DNA from 4 places in the Pseudoalteromonas sp. SR45-1 genome. Region 3 is predicted to be linked to each of the others. Evidence: predicted binding sites of a transcription regulator. Region 3 holds the regulator's gene; each other region holds the start of a gene.
The links. Region 3 encodes LexA, which represses DNA repair genes until DNA is damaged. Its sites were predicted from a motif close to TACTGTATNNNNATACAGTA; they were not measured.

Region 1 (4,737 bases), on a different contig from region 3:
TTCTTCTAAGCGACCCGACTCTTCGTTGCTTTGCTGAGAAGGGAACATGCCTTCTTCTACGCCTACCATAAACACTAGCGGAAACTCTAAGCCTTTAGCTGAGTGAAGCGTCATCATTTGTACGGCGTCTTCGTGTTCTTCTGCTTGTCCTTCACCTGACTCAAGTGACGTATGGGCTAAAAAGCCTTGTAAAGGTGAGCTGTACTCTTCGTCTTCAGGCAGCTCATACTGATCACAAGCGCTAATTAGCTCTTCTAAGTTTTCTACGCGAGCACGGCCTTTTTCACCTTTTTCGGCTTGGTACATTGCCATCAAGCCTGAGGTTTGAATTGTGTACTTGGCTTGCTCATGCAAAGTTAGGTCGCTAATTTTATCTTCTATTTGTTCAACGAGTTCTACAAACTTACTTACTGCACCAGAAGCACGACCAGATAAATGCTGTTGTTCTACAATTGCTTTTGCGGCATACCAAAGCGGTAACGATTCTGCTCGTGCACAATCGCGTATATGGCTCAATGTTTTATCGCCAATACCGCGTGCTGGCGTATTAATTACACGCTCAAACGCGGCATCGTCTTGACGATTACCTACTAGGCGTAAGTACGATAACGCATCTTTAATTTCTTGTCGTTCGAAGAATCGCATACCCCCATAAATACGGTATTTTAAGCCTTCTTGCAGCATGGCCTCCTCGAGTACACGAGATTGCGCGTTACTACGGTATAAAATTGCGGCATCTTGTAGGGCATTACCTGCATTTAACCAGCTTCGTAGTTTGCTACTTACAAAGCGTGCTTCGTCTAACTCATTAAATGCCGCATAAATAGAAATTGGCTCGCCATCGTTACCGTCGGTCCATAAGCTTTTACCCATACGCTCTGAGTTATTTTGAATTAATGCATTAGACGCTTTCAAAATAGTTGCTGTTGAACGGTAGTTTTGTTCAAGACGAATGGTTTCTGCGCTAAAGTCAGTTAAAAATCGTTTAATATTTTCGATTTTAGCACCGCGCCAACCGTAAATACTTTGGTCATCGTCGCCTACAATCATGATACTGCTTGTATCGCCTGCAAGTAACTTTAACCAAGCATATTGAATGGTATTTGTATCTTGGAACTCGTCTACGAGCATATGTGCAAAGCGTTGCTGATAATGACGCAGTAACGTTGGGTTATTTTTTAACACTTCGTAGCTGCGTAGTAATATTTCGGCAAAATCTACTAGGCCTGCTCTATCACAGGCCTCTTGGTAGGCGGCGTAAACACGCAGCATCATTTGCTCGTTAATATCGTATGCTTGAATATCTTTAGGGCGAAGTGCTTCATCTTTTTTAGCGCTGATGTACCAGCCAAATTGTTTGGCGGGCCATTTTTTATCATCGATATTCATCGATTTTAATAAGCGCTTGATCATCCGAAGTTGATCGTCAGAGTCTAAAATTTGAAAGGCTTCTGGTAAGTTAGCTTCACGGTGATGAGCACGTAAAATACGATGCGACAAACCATGGAACGTACCAATCCACATACCACCTACAGGGGCTTTTAGTGTTTCTTCAACGCGGCTGCGCATTTCTTTAGCCGCTTTATTAGTAAAGGTTACGGCAAAAATACTGTAAGCAGATGCTTGCTCAACTTGCATAAGCCACGCAATACGATGAACTAACACTCGTGTTTTACCAGACCCAGCACCTGCTAATACCAGCATGTTTTGTAGTGGGGCTGCAACGGCATCGCGTTGTTTGTCATTTAAGCCATCGAGTAATTGTGAAACGTCCATCGTTACGCCTTTTTAATCAATATTGTGGGCAGTATAACAGGTGTTTTTGTTAGGCTAAATAAAATACTGTTTTTATAAACAGCTATTTATAAAATAGCCTTAAAAACGAGTAACTTGATAATTTTTTGAACAAACAAAAAAGCGTAAACGCACAATAAAAATTGCTAATTTGACCTAAAGTTAGCAAAATTTACTAACTCTCTAAATCTAGACTAATTTAACTATTTGATTTGTAAGCTTTAATAAATTGGCATAGAGTGTGTAAGTAAATAATTATAAAATCAAATAAATACAGAGGTTAGTATGGCAGATCAAGGTTCTGGCGGTAACGTAATCGCAGCATTATGTAATATATTTTTTCCTGGTTTAGGGCAGTTAGTGCAAGGGCGTATTTTAGCGGCTATATTTTTTGCACTCGCTATTATAATAAGTTACGCACTAATTTATGTGCTTGTAGGTTTTGTACTAGTGCCTATTATTTACTTATGGTCGATTATTGACGCAGCGCGTTATAGATCGCGAAGTTAACTGCTTTAAAGTTGAATAAAATAGCGCCCTTGTGGCGCTATTTTACTTTATATGTCCTGTGGTTTGCGGGCGTTTACGTATATAATTACGCAATTAAAGATTTACAGGCAAATCCTATGGAATATCAATTTATTCGCGACCCTATTAGTGGGCTACGTATTAAAATAAGTAGTGAACACGCTATTATTGGTCGCTGGCTAAACGAAGAAATAGGCAAAGACAAAGTAGCTATGGTTCAAGCGCTTATTGCATCGGTGAGTTCAAGCTATGAGCCGCTAACGCTAAAAGGCCAAGAAATAGATTTAATATTAACCAAAGACGAAGCACTATTTGAAGCCCATGCGCTTCATCAAGACAGTGAAGACCTAATAGCGTATCAAGATGACGATTTAGCGCTTGAAGAAAATGGTTTAAGTAGTGGTTGTGGCTTTGAAGATTTCATTGATTTAATTGATTCATGGGCTGAATTTAGCGGCTCAAAGTAAACTACATATTAAGATAGTGCTGATGCGTTAAGCTTCCTTTATCTGTACTATTACACTAATCAAAAACGACAGGAATGAATATGTCTGCCAATTTAAACAAGCTAGTAGTTATGCTAGAAATGCAAAACGCCATGAACACTAAAGTACATGAGCAATGGTTTACTCAAGGATTCGAATGGTACCGCGCTATTTGGGTTGAGTGCGCTGAAATGCTGGATCATCATGGTTGGAAATGGTGGAAAAAACAAACACCAGATACTGAACAAGTTATTTTAGAGTTGGTTGATATTTTTCATTTTGGTCTATCGCTTAGAATTGACGGCAAAACTAGCTACGAAGACTTAGCAAAGCAACTTGAAGCTGAGCTTAGTAATGCTCAACAAGCGGATGACTTTAAACAAACGCTAGAAATATTAGCGGCTTCCGCCGTTGCAGATAAAACGTTTAATGCCGCTGCCTTTGCCGGCTGTATGGCGCAAATGGGTATGGATATTGATGATTTATATCGCGGCTACGTAGGTAAAAATACGTTAAACTTTTTCCGCCAAGATCACGGCTACAAAGATGGTAGCTATATTAAAGAATGGAACGGGCAAGAAGATAACGAGCATTTAGTTGAAGTAGTTAAAAGCCTTGATACAGAACATGCAGATTTTGCAAAGTTAGTATACCAAGGCCTTGAAGCGCGTTACCCAAAAATCTAGCCCACGTAAACTGAGTTAAATAATCTTACGATAGTCGGTAACACTCAGGTAATCGGCTATTTCGTTATGTGGTTGTTGGCTATCAGGGTTAGCAACTGCCAGTAAGTGCTCGATGCCGTATTCTCGTGCGGCATTTAATACCGGCACACTGTCATCTACAAACAAAGTGCGCTGCTTATTAAACCCTAAGTCTTTTTGTACTTGGTGCCACAAACTTTGCTGCTCTTTACTTACTCCATATTCATGAGTAGACACTACACCATCTAGGTAGTTATCAATCGCTGTATGCTCAAATTTCAGCATGACACTCTCAGGGTGGGCGTTGGTAAGTAAAATTAACTCTTTGCCTGCTTTTTTAAGCTCGGTTAAAAAATGAGGTACGTCTTCGCGCATTTTAATTAAATGCTGAGACTCTCGTTTAAGCTCCATTATAGGCAAGTTTAATTGCTGCTCCCAATAATCTAAACAATACCACTGTATTTGACCGCTCACAGCTTGATAGCGTTTTAAAATATCTGCTTTAGCTGCATCTAGGCTAATGCCTCTAGCTAATGCGTGTTGCGCAGGGATAACGTTAAGCCAAAAATGACTGTCGTAATGTAAATCGAGTAATGTTCCATCCATGTCGAGCAAAACGGTATCGATTTTTGACCAATTTAACATAGGAATTTCAACTTATAAGGTTTATTATTGAACTAACTGCCATGATAGCAAATTAACGCCAATGACACAGAAAAAGCACCCAACACCACCACAAATCCTCAGTAACAATGTTGTTGCTAAAAGTCGCCTGTTTACTGTGGAGTCTTTAGAGTTAAAGTTTTCTAATAACGAAGAGCGCCAGTATGAGCGAATTCGCGGCGGTGGCCGGGGAGCAGTGATGATTGTTCCGTTAAGTGCAGATAATGAGTTACTACTTGTACGTGAATACTGTGCGGGCACCAACAATTACCAGTTAGGTTTTCCTAAAGGCTTAATCGATCCGGGCGAAACCCCAGAGCAAGCTGCTAACAGAGAACTTAAAGAAGAAATTGGCTTTGGCGCTGAGTATTTTAAACCATTAAGAACAGTAACAATGGCGCCGAGTTACTTTAATGCCACAATGCATATTTTATTTGCTAAGCAATTATACCCAAAAACCCTTATTGGTGACGAACCAGAGCCGCTAGTTGTTGTTAAGTGGCCATTAACTCAGTGGCAGTCATTATTAGACCAAGAAGATTTTACCGAAGCACGCAGTGTTG
Region 2 (4,737 bases), on a different contig from region 3:
CATACCGAGCTAGCGCACTGAATGAGATAGTTTCATTAAGCCAAGTTCTTAGTAATAGGATATTTTATCGTATTACATTGTTTTACTCTTTCTGGATAAAACCAAATTTAGTAAAACGTAGTTCCCCTGGATTACTTCCTTCAACTTGTTGTTTGCCCGCATTTTTTGCGGGCTTTTTTTTGCCTGCAATTTAGCGCGCTACATATTTTATTTATAAACTAATAATTGCCCTACCTAATTTACAATAAGTAATTCGCTTACTAGTTTGAATGGTACGCAGGATAGCCTCGCGAGTCTTAACGCCCTGTGAATTAACAGTTAACTATAAAGCGTATTTGTATTTTGAAATAACATTTGCAACAGTGTGTTGAGGTTTTGGGTATAATAATTTGAAACAAAGGGATACTGAAACAATTACCTGCTGCGCAATAAACCACAGCAAGTAAAGTATATAGGCTAGTCTTTTTTAGGAAGTAAACCAAAGTGATGGTATGCACTGTCAGACACTATGCGCCCACGTGGTGTACGTTGAATAAATCCTTGCTGGATTAAAAATGGCTCTATTACATCTTCTATTGTTTCGCGCTCTTCGCCAATAGCAGCCGCTACATTGTCGAGCCCGACAGGGCCGCCCATAAATTTTTCGATTATGGCGAGTAAATATTTGCGGTCCATATAATCAAAACCACTTTTATCTACGTCAATCATATCAAGGGCTTGCTTAGCTACATCGGCGTTTACTGTACCGTCAGATTTTACTTGAGTGTAATCGCGTACACGGCGTAATAAGCGGTTTGCAATACGTGGTGTGCCGCGTGAGCGCTGGGCAATTTCGGTAGCGCCATCGTCACACATTTCTAAACCAAGATAATGTGCAGAGCGCCCTACTATGTGCGACAAATCTTCTACAGAATAAAACTCTAATCGCTGCACAATTCCAAAACGGTCACGCAGTGGCGATGTAAGCGAGCCTGCTCGTGTGGTTGCACCAATGAGTGTAAATGCAGGTAAGTCTAATTTAATAGAACGCGCAGCTGGGCCTTCACCAATCATTATATCAAGCTGGTAGTCTTCCATTGCGGGATACAGTATCTCTTCAACTTGCGGGCTTAGCCTGTGTATTTCATCGATAAACAGTACGTCGCCCTCTTCTAAATTAGTAAGTAGAGCAGCTAAATCGCCTGCTTTTTCAAGTACAGGGCCTGATGTTGTTTTAATACTTACGTGTAACTCATTGGCTACAATATTTGCAAGCGTGGTTTTACCAAGCCCAGGTGGGCCAAATATTAATAAATGATCAAGCGCTTCACCACGGGTTCGGGCAGCTTCAATAAAAATTTCCATTTGCTGCTTAACATGAGGCTGGCCTCTGTAGTCGGCTAAAAGTTTTGGTCTTATTGCACGATCTATAGAGTCTTCATTTGTTTTTTCAGTCGCATCAATTAAGCGATCCGCTTCAATCATGGGTTACTCACAACATAGATTTTAAAGATTCTCTAATAAGAACCTCAGTAGACATATCGGGTTTACTTATCGATTTTACTGCTTTTTGAGCTTGTGGCAATTTATAACCTAATGCAAGCAGTGCCGATACGGCATCATCCGCTGCATTATTAGCAATTGTCGCATCGCTCATTGGCTCTATTACTGCGCTGTCGCTAAATGGCGTAAATAAATCATTGCCCCAATCTTTTAGTCTGTCTTTCATTTCGAGTACTAAACGCTCGGCTGTTTTTTTACCTACACCGGGTAATTTAACAAGCGATGTTGAGTCTTCGTTATTTACACAACTTACAAATTGTTTTGCCGACATGCCCGATAAAATAGCTAAGCCAAGTTTTGGCCCTACGCCATTTGCTTTTAATAGCTCTCTAAACAAGGCACGTTCAACTTTATTATTAAAACCAAATAATAGTTGAGCATCTTCACGCACTACAAAGTGAGTGTAAACAATCGCATTTTCACCAATTTTTGGTAAATCGTAAAAACAGGTCATCGGCATTTGTACTTCGTAACCTACACCACTTACTTCGAGTAATATTTCTGGTGGCTGTTTTTCGACTAAAATACCATTTAAGCGGCCTATCATAATTATTTCCTTAAACGTCCTCTAACGGTTTTGCTTGCGCTGCCCGCTAGTTTAATTAAATTTTGTTCTGAGTGGGCGTGGCAAATCGCAATAGCGAGTGCATCAGCTGCATCGGCCTGTGGCGTACCGGGTAGTTTTAAAATATTTTTTACCATGTGTTGCACTTGTGTTTTATCTGCGCCACCGTTGCCTACTACTGCTTGCTTAATTTGCCTAGCTGAGTATTCAAATACGGGTAAGTCGGCCATTGCAGCGCCAACAATCGCAGCGCCTCTAGCTTGGCCTAGTTTTAAAGCTGAATCGGGGTTGTGCGCCATAAATACTTTTTCAATGGCAAAGGTTTCTGGCGAAAACTGCTCAATAAGCTGTGTAATGCCTTGATAGATCATTTTAAGCCTAACCGGAAAAGGATGATCGGCTAACTTAATACAGCCACTGCCTAAGTATGTAAATTTAGAACCTTGATGGGCAACAACACCATATCCGGTCAAACGTGAACCAGGATCGATCCCTAAAATGATGGCCAAACAGCGCTCCATTGTTATTATTTTTAAATTACGCTAATAATGCCAGAGCACTGTATAAATTACCAGTACAAAGAAAAACAAAAATGCCCACGTACTAGGTGGGCATTTACAGGAGCATGTTAGTTTAAGCTTACCCTAGGGCACGCACTAATCCTTGGGTATTTTGTTTAAGTGTTCGGGCAATCATTAAATAGCCTAAACCAGCCACAAATACGCCGCCAGCTACCGGACCTATAATCCATATATGTGGGTGTAACTTACCTGCTAAATCAAACATTTGTTGCTGCACAATCAAAAGCGCTATATCACTAAAAAATGCAGCCACTAAACCAGCTAAACCGCCTAGTAATAAAAACTCATACAGGGTCGCGTTTTTAATTAATCGGCTTTTAGCCCCAAGCGTTCGCAGTATTACAATTTCTTGCATACGCTCACCTAAACTAGCTTGCACTTGCGATATAAGTACAAGCGCGCCACACAGCACAACAATTGCAAGTACAAAGCCAATGGCGAGCGATACTTGCGAAATAGTAGTTTGTATTTGCTTAACAAAGTTATCAATATCAATGGCTGTAATAGTAGGGTAAGTACGTAATAACTGGCTAAAGTCACGTTTTTGATCTGGATTTATACGTACCGACGAAATATATGTTGCGGGAAAATCTGCAAGTACATCAGGGCTTAAAATAATAAAAAAGTTAGGTTTAAGCGTGGCCCAATTTACTTTGCGCACACTGGTGATTTTAGCGTCGAACGACTGCGAACCAATTAAAAATGTAAGCGTATCGCCTATCTCAACATCTAAACGCTCAAGCATCGACTCCTCTACTGAAGCCTCAGCCATCGCATTTTCACCAAACCACGTGCCTTGTGTTACTTCATTTTGGTCAGGCACATCTTTAAGCCATGTAAGATTTAGCTCACGACCAATACCTGCACGTGCTTCTTCGTCTTTTTTCTCGTTGTCTTGCAGCGATACAGAGCGCGCTACCAACTCGCCGTTCACAGCATTTACGCGCCCACGAATAGTTGGATAAAACTCTGATACTTGAATATCTTTTTGTGCTAAATATTCATTAATTGGCTCAAGCTCATTTTGCGTAATATTAACTAAAAACGCATTAGGCGCGTCGCTTGGAAGTTGCGACTGCCAATCAGATATCATGTCGTTTTTAAGTACCACTAAAAACAGCAGTAATTTAATCGCTAACGAAAAACTAATTAACTGTACCGCGTTCACATTTGCACGCTTTTGGATAGATGCAATTGCAAGCGACCAACTATTACCTGGCTTTAATCCTAGCTTTCGACCACCACCAAATATTAATTTAGATACTAAAAACAGCACACCAATTAGCGCAAGTGTTGATATAAACAAAATAAGCGTTATTTTTATGTTGTTACTAAATAACCACATTAATAAAAACACGGTTAACGCACTCATACCTAAATGCACACGACTTACTGCCAACTTGTCGCCTAAGTTACGGCGCAGAACTCTAAGCGGTGGAATATCAAATAAATCAAATAATGGTTTAATAGAAAACATAACGGCACAAATTACGCCAGTGCTTATAGCCACCAGCCAAGGTTTAAAGCCACCTAAAGGCAGCTCTGTGCCCATACTTTTTGATAAGTAACTTGTTGCTATTTCTTGCAAGCCATAACCAATTAACAGCCCTATACTTACCGCCATTGCACATACAAGCAATAAATGAAGCATGTATATTTTGCGGATCATTGAGCGGCTACCGCCGAGCGTTTTCATCATCGCTACTGGGTCGTATTGGCGTTCACAATAACGTTTTGCTGAAACAGCTATAGCCACTGCGGCTAAAATAATACCTAATAGACCGGCTAGTAATAAAAAGCTCTCTGCGCGGTTTAAGCTGTTTGAAATGGGTGATTGGCGGTCTTTAACGCCATACCATTGTTGGTTTTCTTTCATTTGTGGTTTAAGCCACTCGTAAAAGCTATTTATGTCGGCCTCACTACCTGCATAAAGTTGGCGGTAATAAACTCGACTACCCGGCTGCACAACTTCAGTTTTTGCAACATCGTCAATATTAATAAGCACACGACGGCTACTTGAAAATACATTAAATGGCGCGTCTGGCTCTT
Region 3 (4,737 bases):
AAGTTATTGAGCCTTTCCACATTGTGGCAACCCAATTAAATACTTTTACTCCTGTAGGTACCGATATAAGCATGGTCGCGTACATAAAAAACAACTCGCCAGCGACCGGCATCCCAGTGGTAAACATATGATGAGCCCATACAATAAAGCTCAATAGTGCTATGGAGGATGTGGCGTATACCATTGAGGCATAGCCAAAAAGTTTTTTACGAGAAAAGGTAGGTACTATTGTAGATATAATGCCAAAGGCAGGAAGAATCATAATGTATACTTCGGGGTGACCAAAAAACCAAAAAATGTGTTGGAACATCACCGGGTCGCCACCGCCTGCGGCATCAAAAAAGCTGGTCGCAAAATACTTATCGGTAAGTACCATAGTGACAGCCCCTGCAAGCACTGGCATTACGGCTATTAATAAAAAGGCAGTAATTAACCACGTCCATACAAATAATGGCAACTTCATCCATGTCATGCCTGGGGCACGTAAGTTCACTATGGTTACAATCACATTGATTGCGCCCATTATTGAGCTAATTCCCATAATATGTACGGCAAATACAAACAATGCAGTATTATCATTACTGTATGTTGTGGACAGTGGTGCATAAAAAGTCCAACCAAATGCAGGCCCCCCACCAGGCATAAATAACGATGCCAATAGGATTAGAAACGCAAACGGTAAAATCCAAAAGCTCCAGTTATTCATTCTTGGCAATGCCATATCTGGCGCGCCAATCATGAGTGGTATCATCCAGTTAGCAAGGCCTGTAAAGGCGGGCATAACCGCACCAAACACCATAATTAAACCATGCACTGTGGTCATTTGATTAAAAAAGTGAGGGTCGACCAACTGTAAACCTGGTTGAAATAATTCAGCTCTGATCACCATGGCCATTGCGCCACCAATTAAGAACATGGTCAGCGAAAAAATTAAATATAAACTACCTATATCTTTATGATTAGTTGTGTAAAGCCAGCGTTTAAAACCTTTAGCTGGGTGATGAGCATGATGAGCTTCATTGGCGTTAGGTTGTTCTACTATGCTACTCATTAGTTCGCCTCCACTTTGGCATCAAGTGCCGTCTGTATTTGACTCGGTTGAATAACATCACCCGTATCATTACCCCACGCATTACGTTTATAAGTAATAACCGCAGCTAATTGCTTTATAGATAACTGCTTGGCAAAAGCTTGCATTGCCGTACCGGGTCGTCCATGGATAACTACATCAATGTGATCTTTTATATCGCCAAGCACTATCGGGCTGCCTTTAAGTGCAGGAAATACGCCCGGTAACCCCAAGCCAGTAGGTTGATGACATGCAGCACAATTAGCCATATATACTTGTTCGCCTAAAGTCATTAATTCTTCTTTTGGGAGGGTTTTATCAAGTAATGCGGCATCTGCTAATGCTGCTTTTTGTTTAGCCTGCTTTGCATCTGTAAGCCATGTTTTAAAATCAGCCTCAGATTTAGCGACCACCACAACGGGCATAAAGCCATGGTCTTTACCACACAACTCAGCACATTGGCCTCGGTAAGTACCTTCTTCGTTTATGTTCGTCCATGTTTCGTTTATAAAGCCGGGGTTCGCATCTTTTTTAACTGCAAAATCAGGTACCCACCAAGAGTGAATAACATCGTCAGAAGTCATTAAAAATCGTACTTTTTGATTTATTGGCAGTACAAGAGGCTTATCAACCTCAAGTAAGTAGTTAGGATTTTTATCTGCAAGATTCGCGATTTCATCTTGCGGGGTAGATAAAATAGAGTAGAACTCTACATCTTCGCCCATATATTCATAATGCCATTTCCATTGCGAACCCGTAATTTTAATAGTGAGATCAGCTTTGCTGGCATCTTCCATTGCAATTAGGGTTTTAGTGGCTGGTACTGCCATAGCAATTAAAATAACAAACGGAATTGCAGTCCAAAGTATTTCTACTTTAGTGCTTTCGTGAAATTGGGCAGGTACAGCCCCTTTAGATTTACGGTGATGAATAAGTGCCCAAAACATAATTGCGAACACTATCACCCCAATCACACAACATATTATAAATATGGTCATGTGCAGCTGATATACATTATTGCTTATATCGGTTACGCCTTTGCGCATATTGTATTGGCTGTTAGCCAAAACTGGGTGCGAAAAAACACATAATATAAGCCACAAGGTAGAGGTCAGTTTACCCATGTGACGGCTCCTTTGATGCTATTGCGAATGCAAAGCGAAGAGGCATACGGCTTAAACGCCAATTCGTTATTTTTATTTTTTTAGCCAATCTTATTTAATATTGATTGGTTTTGCTGCGCCAACAACGAGTTTGTGTATATTGTGTGTTCTCAAAACTAAAAAGCTGTGAGTTATTATTAGCTCAGCACATTAACAATTAGCTAAAAAACGAACAACAAGCAAGTTTTAGTATAAAAAACAATCAGGTGATATTGAATAATTAATAAAAAATCGGTAATCAACTGGGCAACAGGAAGTTCAAAATATGAGCAAAACAAAGGGGTTTAACGCATTCGGAGGGGGAAAATATAAGTGCAAAAAAGTTTACAGCTTAAATAGTCAGTGGGCTGTTTACGCCCTTTTTTTAGTACAAATTCTAAAACAAAAATGCGTACTAATTAGTACGCATTTATAAAACTGCTTGTTTAAAAGCTATTTTTAAAGTCACATCCAATCAGCGTTTCTTATAACGCCAACGGCTAAGCCTTCAATATTAAAAGACTCATTCTCAAGATCTACTTCAATAGAGTCAAAATCGTCGTTTTCAGCATGAAGTAATACTTTACGACCCGCTTTCTCAAGACGTTTTACAGTTACGTCTTCGTCTAGGCGAGCAACAACAACTTGTCCATTTTCAGCGGTTTGAGTACGATGTACAGCAAGTAAATCACCATCCATAATACCAATATCTTTCATGCTCATACCGTTAACGCGTAGTAAAAAATCTGCAGCCGGTTTAAACATTAATGGATCGATTTTGCAGTGACTTTCAACGTGCTCTTGCGCCAAAATAGGTGAACCAGCAGCAACACGCCCTATAAGCGGTAAACCTAATTGTTCTGGCTCTTCTTCTTCAATTAATTGAATACCACGGCTTGCACCTGGTTTCATTTTAATTGCGCCTTTTTTAGCAAGTGCTTTTAAATGTTCTTCAGCAGCATTGGCACTTTTAAAACCTAATGTTTGCGCTATTTCAGCACGTGTAGGAGGCATACCAGTGTCTTTAATAAAAACTTTAATTAGTTCGAGTATTTGAGCTTGGCGGTTCGTTAATGGTCGCATACAACTGGTTTTCCATACAGTACATTTAACTGTGAGTATATACAGTTAAATAAAAATCGCAAATTTAAATTAAGCCTTAAAATAGCTAAAGTAATTTCACTTGTGTACATTTCAAGGATATAACTAAAGCTAAGTTTATAAATGATTAAAAATGCAAAGGAGACATTATGAGTATTTGGTACCAGCCCATCACCTTAGAGCTGTGCAAGCAGTTAGAGCAAGGCGTTAATGGCCAAGGAACATTAATGAAAACTATGGGGATAGAAGTCACAGAAATTGGCGATGATTATTTGGTTGCCACAATGCCGGCAATTCCTGAGCATCATAACCCGATGGGGATGGTACACGGCGGTGCTAACGTTGTACTTGCCGAAACAGTTGCCAGCTATGCCGCTAACTTTGTTGTCGATTTTACTAAATTTTACTGTGTAGGGCAGGAGATTAGCGCAAGTCATTTAAAAGCATCTCGCAACGGCACTTTAACAGCCACGGCTAGAGCATTTCATATAGGTAAACGTAGTTCAGTATGGGAAATAAAAATTACAAATAGCCGCAATGAGCTGTGCTGCGTATCAAAAATGACCGCAGCAGTCGTAGAGCGAAGATAGTTACTTTTCGATTGGGTAAATGGTAATTTCCATACCCGCACCAATCGCAGATATACGCAATAATGTATCTGCATCTAAGGCTTGATTAAAGCACTTAGGAGAAGTCCCTGATTCAAAACCAATATCAAACGTTCTACGTGAACAGCTTAACCATTGCTTTAGCGCGTTACGCGAACACGATTCAATAAGCTCACATATATGGTTTATGGCTTTATCAGGTGTGCTCACCTCACCTGTAGCTTCAATACGCGCTAGTTGACGGTATTCGTCTTTGTCATAATGTAAAATCGTCGCGACTTTTTTCAAGTCCGCCACTAGCAAACTAATATCTTGCTTTGATTCAAGCTCAAGATCTACATTTAAAAATTGAATTTCCGACATCGTTTCGTATTTATCCTCTAATAATTTCATTGCAAACTTTAACGCAGTTTTACCGTTATACCAAATCAACTATGCTCTATTAACCACTTTATATGGATATTTCGCAGCTTTTAAGTATTTTTTAGCATTTAAAGCTGGCTGGATATAAAACATTCAGCTCAATTAAACAGATAAGTCATGTTAGGAATTTAAGTGTAATCTTTTTTATTTTTAAATGATTACAGTAAGCTATAGTTTAAACTGCGACAAAATGTCGCAGTAACTTATCCCATTGATGTAATAAACTAGCTTCTAAAAATAATAAGACTAAAACATGAATAAAAAAATATTTAAACATGCTCGCAAGTTACATAAATGGTTAGGATATTTATTAGCACTACAAATTTTAGCATGGTTACTAGGTGGTTTAATTATGAGTGCAATCCCTCTTGATAAAGTTCATGGGGAGCATCTT
Region 4 (4,737 bases), on a different contig from region 3:
CAATAGCCATAAACGCCATAGGGAACTGATGTCCACGAGCAGTAACGGCAGATGCTGCGTTATTGCTAGATAAAACATCGTCAGCTAGCGTACGTGGTTTAATAAAGTCGTAGTCTTCACGGCGTGAACGCGATACTTCAGCGCCATCGGCCCACAAATCTCCAAGGTCAGCTATTTGACGTGAAACACCAGCACTACGAGCTGGACCATTTTCAACATACGCACCGTAAGGACCCATTGCGCGAGCTGCATGACCCGTTAATGTAGCAACAGTAAACAGCGTTGGATTAACCTCACCTTTAGCTAAATCTTTCATTTCGCTAAGCAGGTCGCCCATTGCTAAACGCCCTTCTGCATCGGTATTACCAATACGGACACGAACACCTTCACGGCTAGTAATAATTTCATCTGGCACAAAACAATCTGAGCCAATAGAGTTACGAACAACAGCTAAGTACGAGACCACTTTAACGCCTTTAGGCTGATAATCAGCAACGGCTTTCATAAAGCCCGCAACAGAAGCTGCGCCGCCTTTATCACGGCTCATGCCTGCCATATGGCCGCCTACTTTTAAATCTGCACCGCCTGTATCGTATACAAGGCCCTTACCTACAAACATAAGTGTGCGAGTAATTTCGCCCTCTGGTACATATTCAAGCTTGACAACACGTGGGTGATGGCGCTCAACTGCATACGATGCGCGAGCAACTGTACTTAGCATTGGGTAGTTTTTATCAATAGCTGCAATATCATCAATTACGTCAACTGCAATGTTTGAGCCTTTAAACAATTCAACGCAGTAATCAGCAAAACGTGGGGGAGCCATACGCTCAGGTTCAGTACCACACAGGTCACGCGCTGCATATTGGCCAGCTGCAATTGCATTAACAGCTTTAATAGTTTGCTCGCTTGCGCCAACTAAACCAATCTGTGTAATTGGTTCAATGCTTTCACCGTGATATTCACGCGCTTCTAATGGCTGCCATAAGGCTTGGCAAGCGCCTAAATAAGCAACCTCTAAAGCATGCTGATAACGGCTATCGCCATTTAAATTTGGTAAAAATAATGCAGGGTTAATACTGCCCGACGCTTTTGCTTCGTTAATTGCTAATTTAGCAGCATCAAAATAACGACGCACGTCGTCGTAATCTCTATTTAACGGACCGGTTGGCGCAAGTACAACGCGCTTGTTTTCAATTACTAATAAAGTAACTTGCTTACCGATGCGAGAATCTACGTTTGCTTGAGCTAAAATAGTATCACGTAATGAGTTATTTGGTAACTGAGAAAAGTCATTACTAATAATAATAAGCGCATCATGAGATGTGCATTCAAGGCTTGCACTAACCGCTTGAGGGTATGCCATAAATAAGGTCCTGTTAGAAAACATAAGCCCCTATTATCGTCGATTTAAATATTGAAGACCAGCAAGGAGCGATGAGCTAATCACATAACCTATCAATAAATGGCAACTTGGAGTTACAGGCTTTACAGCTTAATCGAGAATACTAAGTTGGAAGTTTTGCTCTGGCTCGTTTTTAATGCCAACGCCTATGCCAAGTAATCTTACAGGCTGTTGTAGCCCACGCTGGTAGGCCTTAGTAAATAGTTGGATAAATATTTCTGTGTTGAGCTCGTGATATACCTGATCGGCTGAGGTCACTACAAAATTTGCAAACTTCACCTTTACACTCAATTTATTAATACGGTTTCGTAACTGCTGTTTATTAAGCCTTAAAACTAATTCGTCTAACAATCTTGGCAGCTCATCTAAGCACTCTTGCAAACTTGTTTTGTTGTACTCGTAGGTATGTTCAACACTCAGCGATTTTCTTATACGATCCGTGGATACTTTACCAACATACTCACCTGCACATTTTTGATAAAGCGACACACCAAAATTACCCACATGTTGCTGCATCCAGTTAACGCCTTTATCACGTACATCCTTGCCGGTATACAAGCCTTTTAAATTTAGCTTTTCGAGCGTTACTTTGCCCACTCCTGGAATTTTCCCCAGCGGTAATTGCGCTAAGAAGTCATCAACCTCATCAGGCAAAACGACAAATTGACCATTCGGTTTGTTTTCGTCACTGGCTATTTTGGCAATAAATTTAATCGGTGCAATACCTGCTGATGCAGTGAGCCCTGTAGCATTGTAAATATCGGCTCTTATTTGCTGTGCAATAAGTGTGGCACTGCCTTTACATGCGGTGCTGTCTGTTACATCTAGATAGGCTTCGTCTAAAGAAAGGGGTTCAATTAAGTCTGTATAGCGGCTAAATACTTCACGTATTTGGTTTGAAGCTTCTTTGTATACAGCCATGCGCCCTGGGACAATAACTAAATCGGGGCATAATTGTTTAGCATGATAGTTCGACATAGCCGAGCGCACACCATACTCTCTAGCTATATAGTTAGCGGTTGAGAGCACGCCTCGTCGGCTATTGCCTCCAATAGCAAGCGGTACACATGCAAGTTTTGGATTATCTCGCATCTCTACTGCTGCATAAAAGCAATCCATGTCTATGTGAATAAACTTCTTCATCACCACAATAATAACTGGTTATTTATACAGTCATTATTATAGAATAAAATGTGATATGCAAGCCTAGGGCCTGTTTATCTTTCGAGGTTAAATTTGCAGCAGTATGTTTGGTATTTAGTCAAGGCAGAGCCTATGTAGTGTGGTTATTCCCCATAAATAGGCGATAACGTAGCACAAATGCCAAACATATGCTGCCCGAAGGGTTCTGCCTAGGGGCAATTTACTCTTTGTTGCTCGGTTTTTACTTAGCCCACTAGGTCACAAACCTCGCGCCGCGATTAAATAGCCCCTAGATTGAACAAATTTTAATCCTGAAAGGTCAACAGGCCCTAGTTAACGATTAAAAAAAGTGTTTATTGTCCTCCGATCTCTTATAACCTCGTAGCCAATACATAACCTCAAATAAAAATCCTGCCAACATTAAAATGATAGCGCCAGATTCATTCCCCATCGCGTAACAGGTAAAAGAGGCTATAAAAACCAAACAAGCTAAGGACCAATTAATTATATTCTGCATATTATTACCTTTGTGTGTGTTTTTGTGTGTCTGTGTAATTTAACTGTAGACCTAAAATTAAACAGGTACAATCATCTTATAAAAAAACATGCCATTAATTACCTTGAGCTCGTAACACCATGTTGATAATCTAAGTACTTTAAAATCAAGGGCCAATAAATAATGCAAACGTTTAAAGATCAGCACCCTATTCATACCGATATCACCGTAGCATGGGCTGATATGGATGCGCTACAACACGTAAATAATGTAGTGTATTTACGTTACTTTGAAATAGCCCGAATCGACTTTTTAAATAAAATAAATCTGTTCGACACAATAAGCCCAAACGGTGTGGGCCCAGTAATAAGCGAAAATAACGTTCGCTATAAACGCCCAGTAACTTTTCCCGACACACTCACTGTAGGCGTTACAATTACAGATCTTAAAACAGATCGCTTTACCATGAACTACACCGTTTATAGCCATGCACAAAAAGCAATAACGACTACGGGTGCATCTAAAGTTGTAATGTTTGATTTTACTACAGGGCAAAAAGCCCCAATCTCCGAGCCTCTTTTATCGGCTTTAATCAGCCATGCTCAAAACTAATTTAGTTAAGGAATTTTTATGCAATACAACCCACTAGGTAGCAGTGGCGTAAACGTATCTCGAGTGTGCCTAGGGAGTATGACTTGGGGTAAACAAAATACTCAAAGCGACGCTGATGAACAAATAGCCTACGCGCTAGAGCAAGGCGTAAACTTTATTGATACAGCCGAAATGTATGCTGTGCCTCCTTCGCCAGAGACCTATGGCAAAACCGAGGAGATTATTGGCAACTGGCTATCGCGTAATAAACAAAAACGCAGCGATGTGGTACTAGCTACAAAAATTGCAGGCAATGGATTGTCGTGGGTACGTGATGGCGGCAATATTACTCGCCAAACAGTAATAGAAGCCGTGGATGATTCACTTAAGCGACTTCAAACAGACTACATTGATTTATATCAACTACATTGGCCAAACCGCTCTACCCCTCACTTTGGCAGACAATGGCCCGGCACTCTTAAATTTACCGACGTAAATACACAAGAGCAACAAGCTAGTATGCTTGATATTCTAGAAGGCCTTAATGAATGTGTTAAAGCAGGTAAAATTAAACACTGCGGTTTATCTGACGATACGCCATGGGGTATAAGCCAGTTTTTAAGTTTGGCCAAAGAGCATAACTTACCGCGTATGGTATCTATTCAAAATGAGTTTAGCTTAGCGCACGCTAAAGACTGGCCGTATTTAATAGAACAATGTGTACACGAAGATATTGCCTACTTACCGTGGTCGCCTTTAGCAGCCGGTTTATTAACGGGTAAATACCTAAACGGTGCTCGCCCAGAAGGTTCTCGTTGGACCTTCATGCAGCGTAACGGTATTTTTAGAGATACACCCAATGCAGAGCAAGCAACTAAGCAGTATGTTGAGCTCGCTCATGCAAACAATATTACTCCAGCACAACTAGCCTTAGCATGGTGTAACCAAGTAGATGGCGTAACTTCTTCAATTATTGGGGCAACATCTATAGCTCAACTAAAGGAAGATATAGACGCATTTAGCATAACGCTAAACGACGAAATTCTTAGTGAGATTAACACCATATTTAGAAACCATCCGATGCCTTATTAAGCATGTATGA

Region 1: the regulator LexA is predicted to act here: its motif matches at 1,841-1,860, upstream of uvrD (DNA helicase II).
Region 2: the regulator LexA is predicted to act here: its motif matches at 2,665-2,684, upstream of ruvC (crossover junction endodeoxyribonuclease RuvC).
Region 4: the regulator LexA is predicted to act here: its motif matches at 2,561-2,580, upstream of dinB (DNA polymerase IV).

The regions. Positions count from the first base shown of each region.
Region 1 is NZ_JACJDR010000007.1:3,911-8,647, forward strand. It holds gene uvrD (DNA helicase II) at 1-1,776, opposite strand, end outside; gene H5089_RS08550 (hypothetical protein) at 2,080-2,304, shown strand; gene H5089_RS08555 (YacL family protein) at 2,421-2,789, shown strand; gene H5089_RS08560 (dUTP diphosphatase) at 2,870-3,493, shown strand; gene yrfG (GMP/IMP nucleotidase) at 3,509-4,156, opposite strand; gene nudE (ADP compounds hydrolase NudE) at 4,218-4,737, shown strand, end outside.
Region 2 is NZ_JACJDR010000027.1:2,046-6,782, forward strand. It holds gene ruvB (Holliday junction branch migration DNA helicase RuvB) at 457-1,464, opposite strand; gene ruvA (Holliday junction branch migration protein RuvA) at 1,472-2,089, opposite strand; gene ruvC (crossover junction endodeoxyribonuclease RuvC) at 2,092-2,616, opposite strand; gene H5089_RS19480 (ABC transporter permease) at 2,747-4,737, opposite strand, start outside.
Region 3 is NZ_JACJDR010000025.1:34,190-38,926, forward strand. It holds gene ctaD (cytochrome c oxidase subunit I) at 1-1,051, opposite strand, end outside; gene coxB (cytochrome c oxidase subunit II) at 1,051-2,193, opposite strand; gene lexA (transcriptional repressor LexA) at 2,677-3,294, opposite strand; gene H5089_RS19165 (PaaI family thioesterase) at 3,462-3,902, shown strand; gene H5089_RS19170 (hypothetical protein) at 3,903-4,283, opposite strand; gene H5089_RS19175 (hypothetical protein) at 4,597-4,737, shown strand, end outside.
Region 4 is NZ_JACJDR010000002.1:221,752-226,488, reverse strand. It holds gene H5089_RS03465 (leucyl aminopeptidase family protein) at 1-1,366, opposite strand, end outside; gene dinB (DNA polymerase IV) at 1,496-2,548, opposite strand; gene H5089_RS03455 (thioesterase family protein) at 3,228-3,656, shown strand; gene H5089_RS03450 (aldo/keto reductase) at 3,675-4,727, shown strand.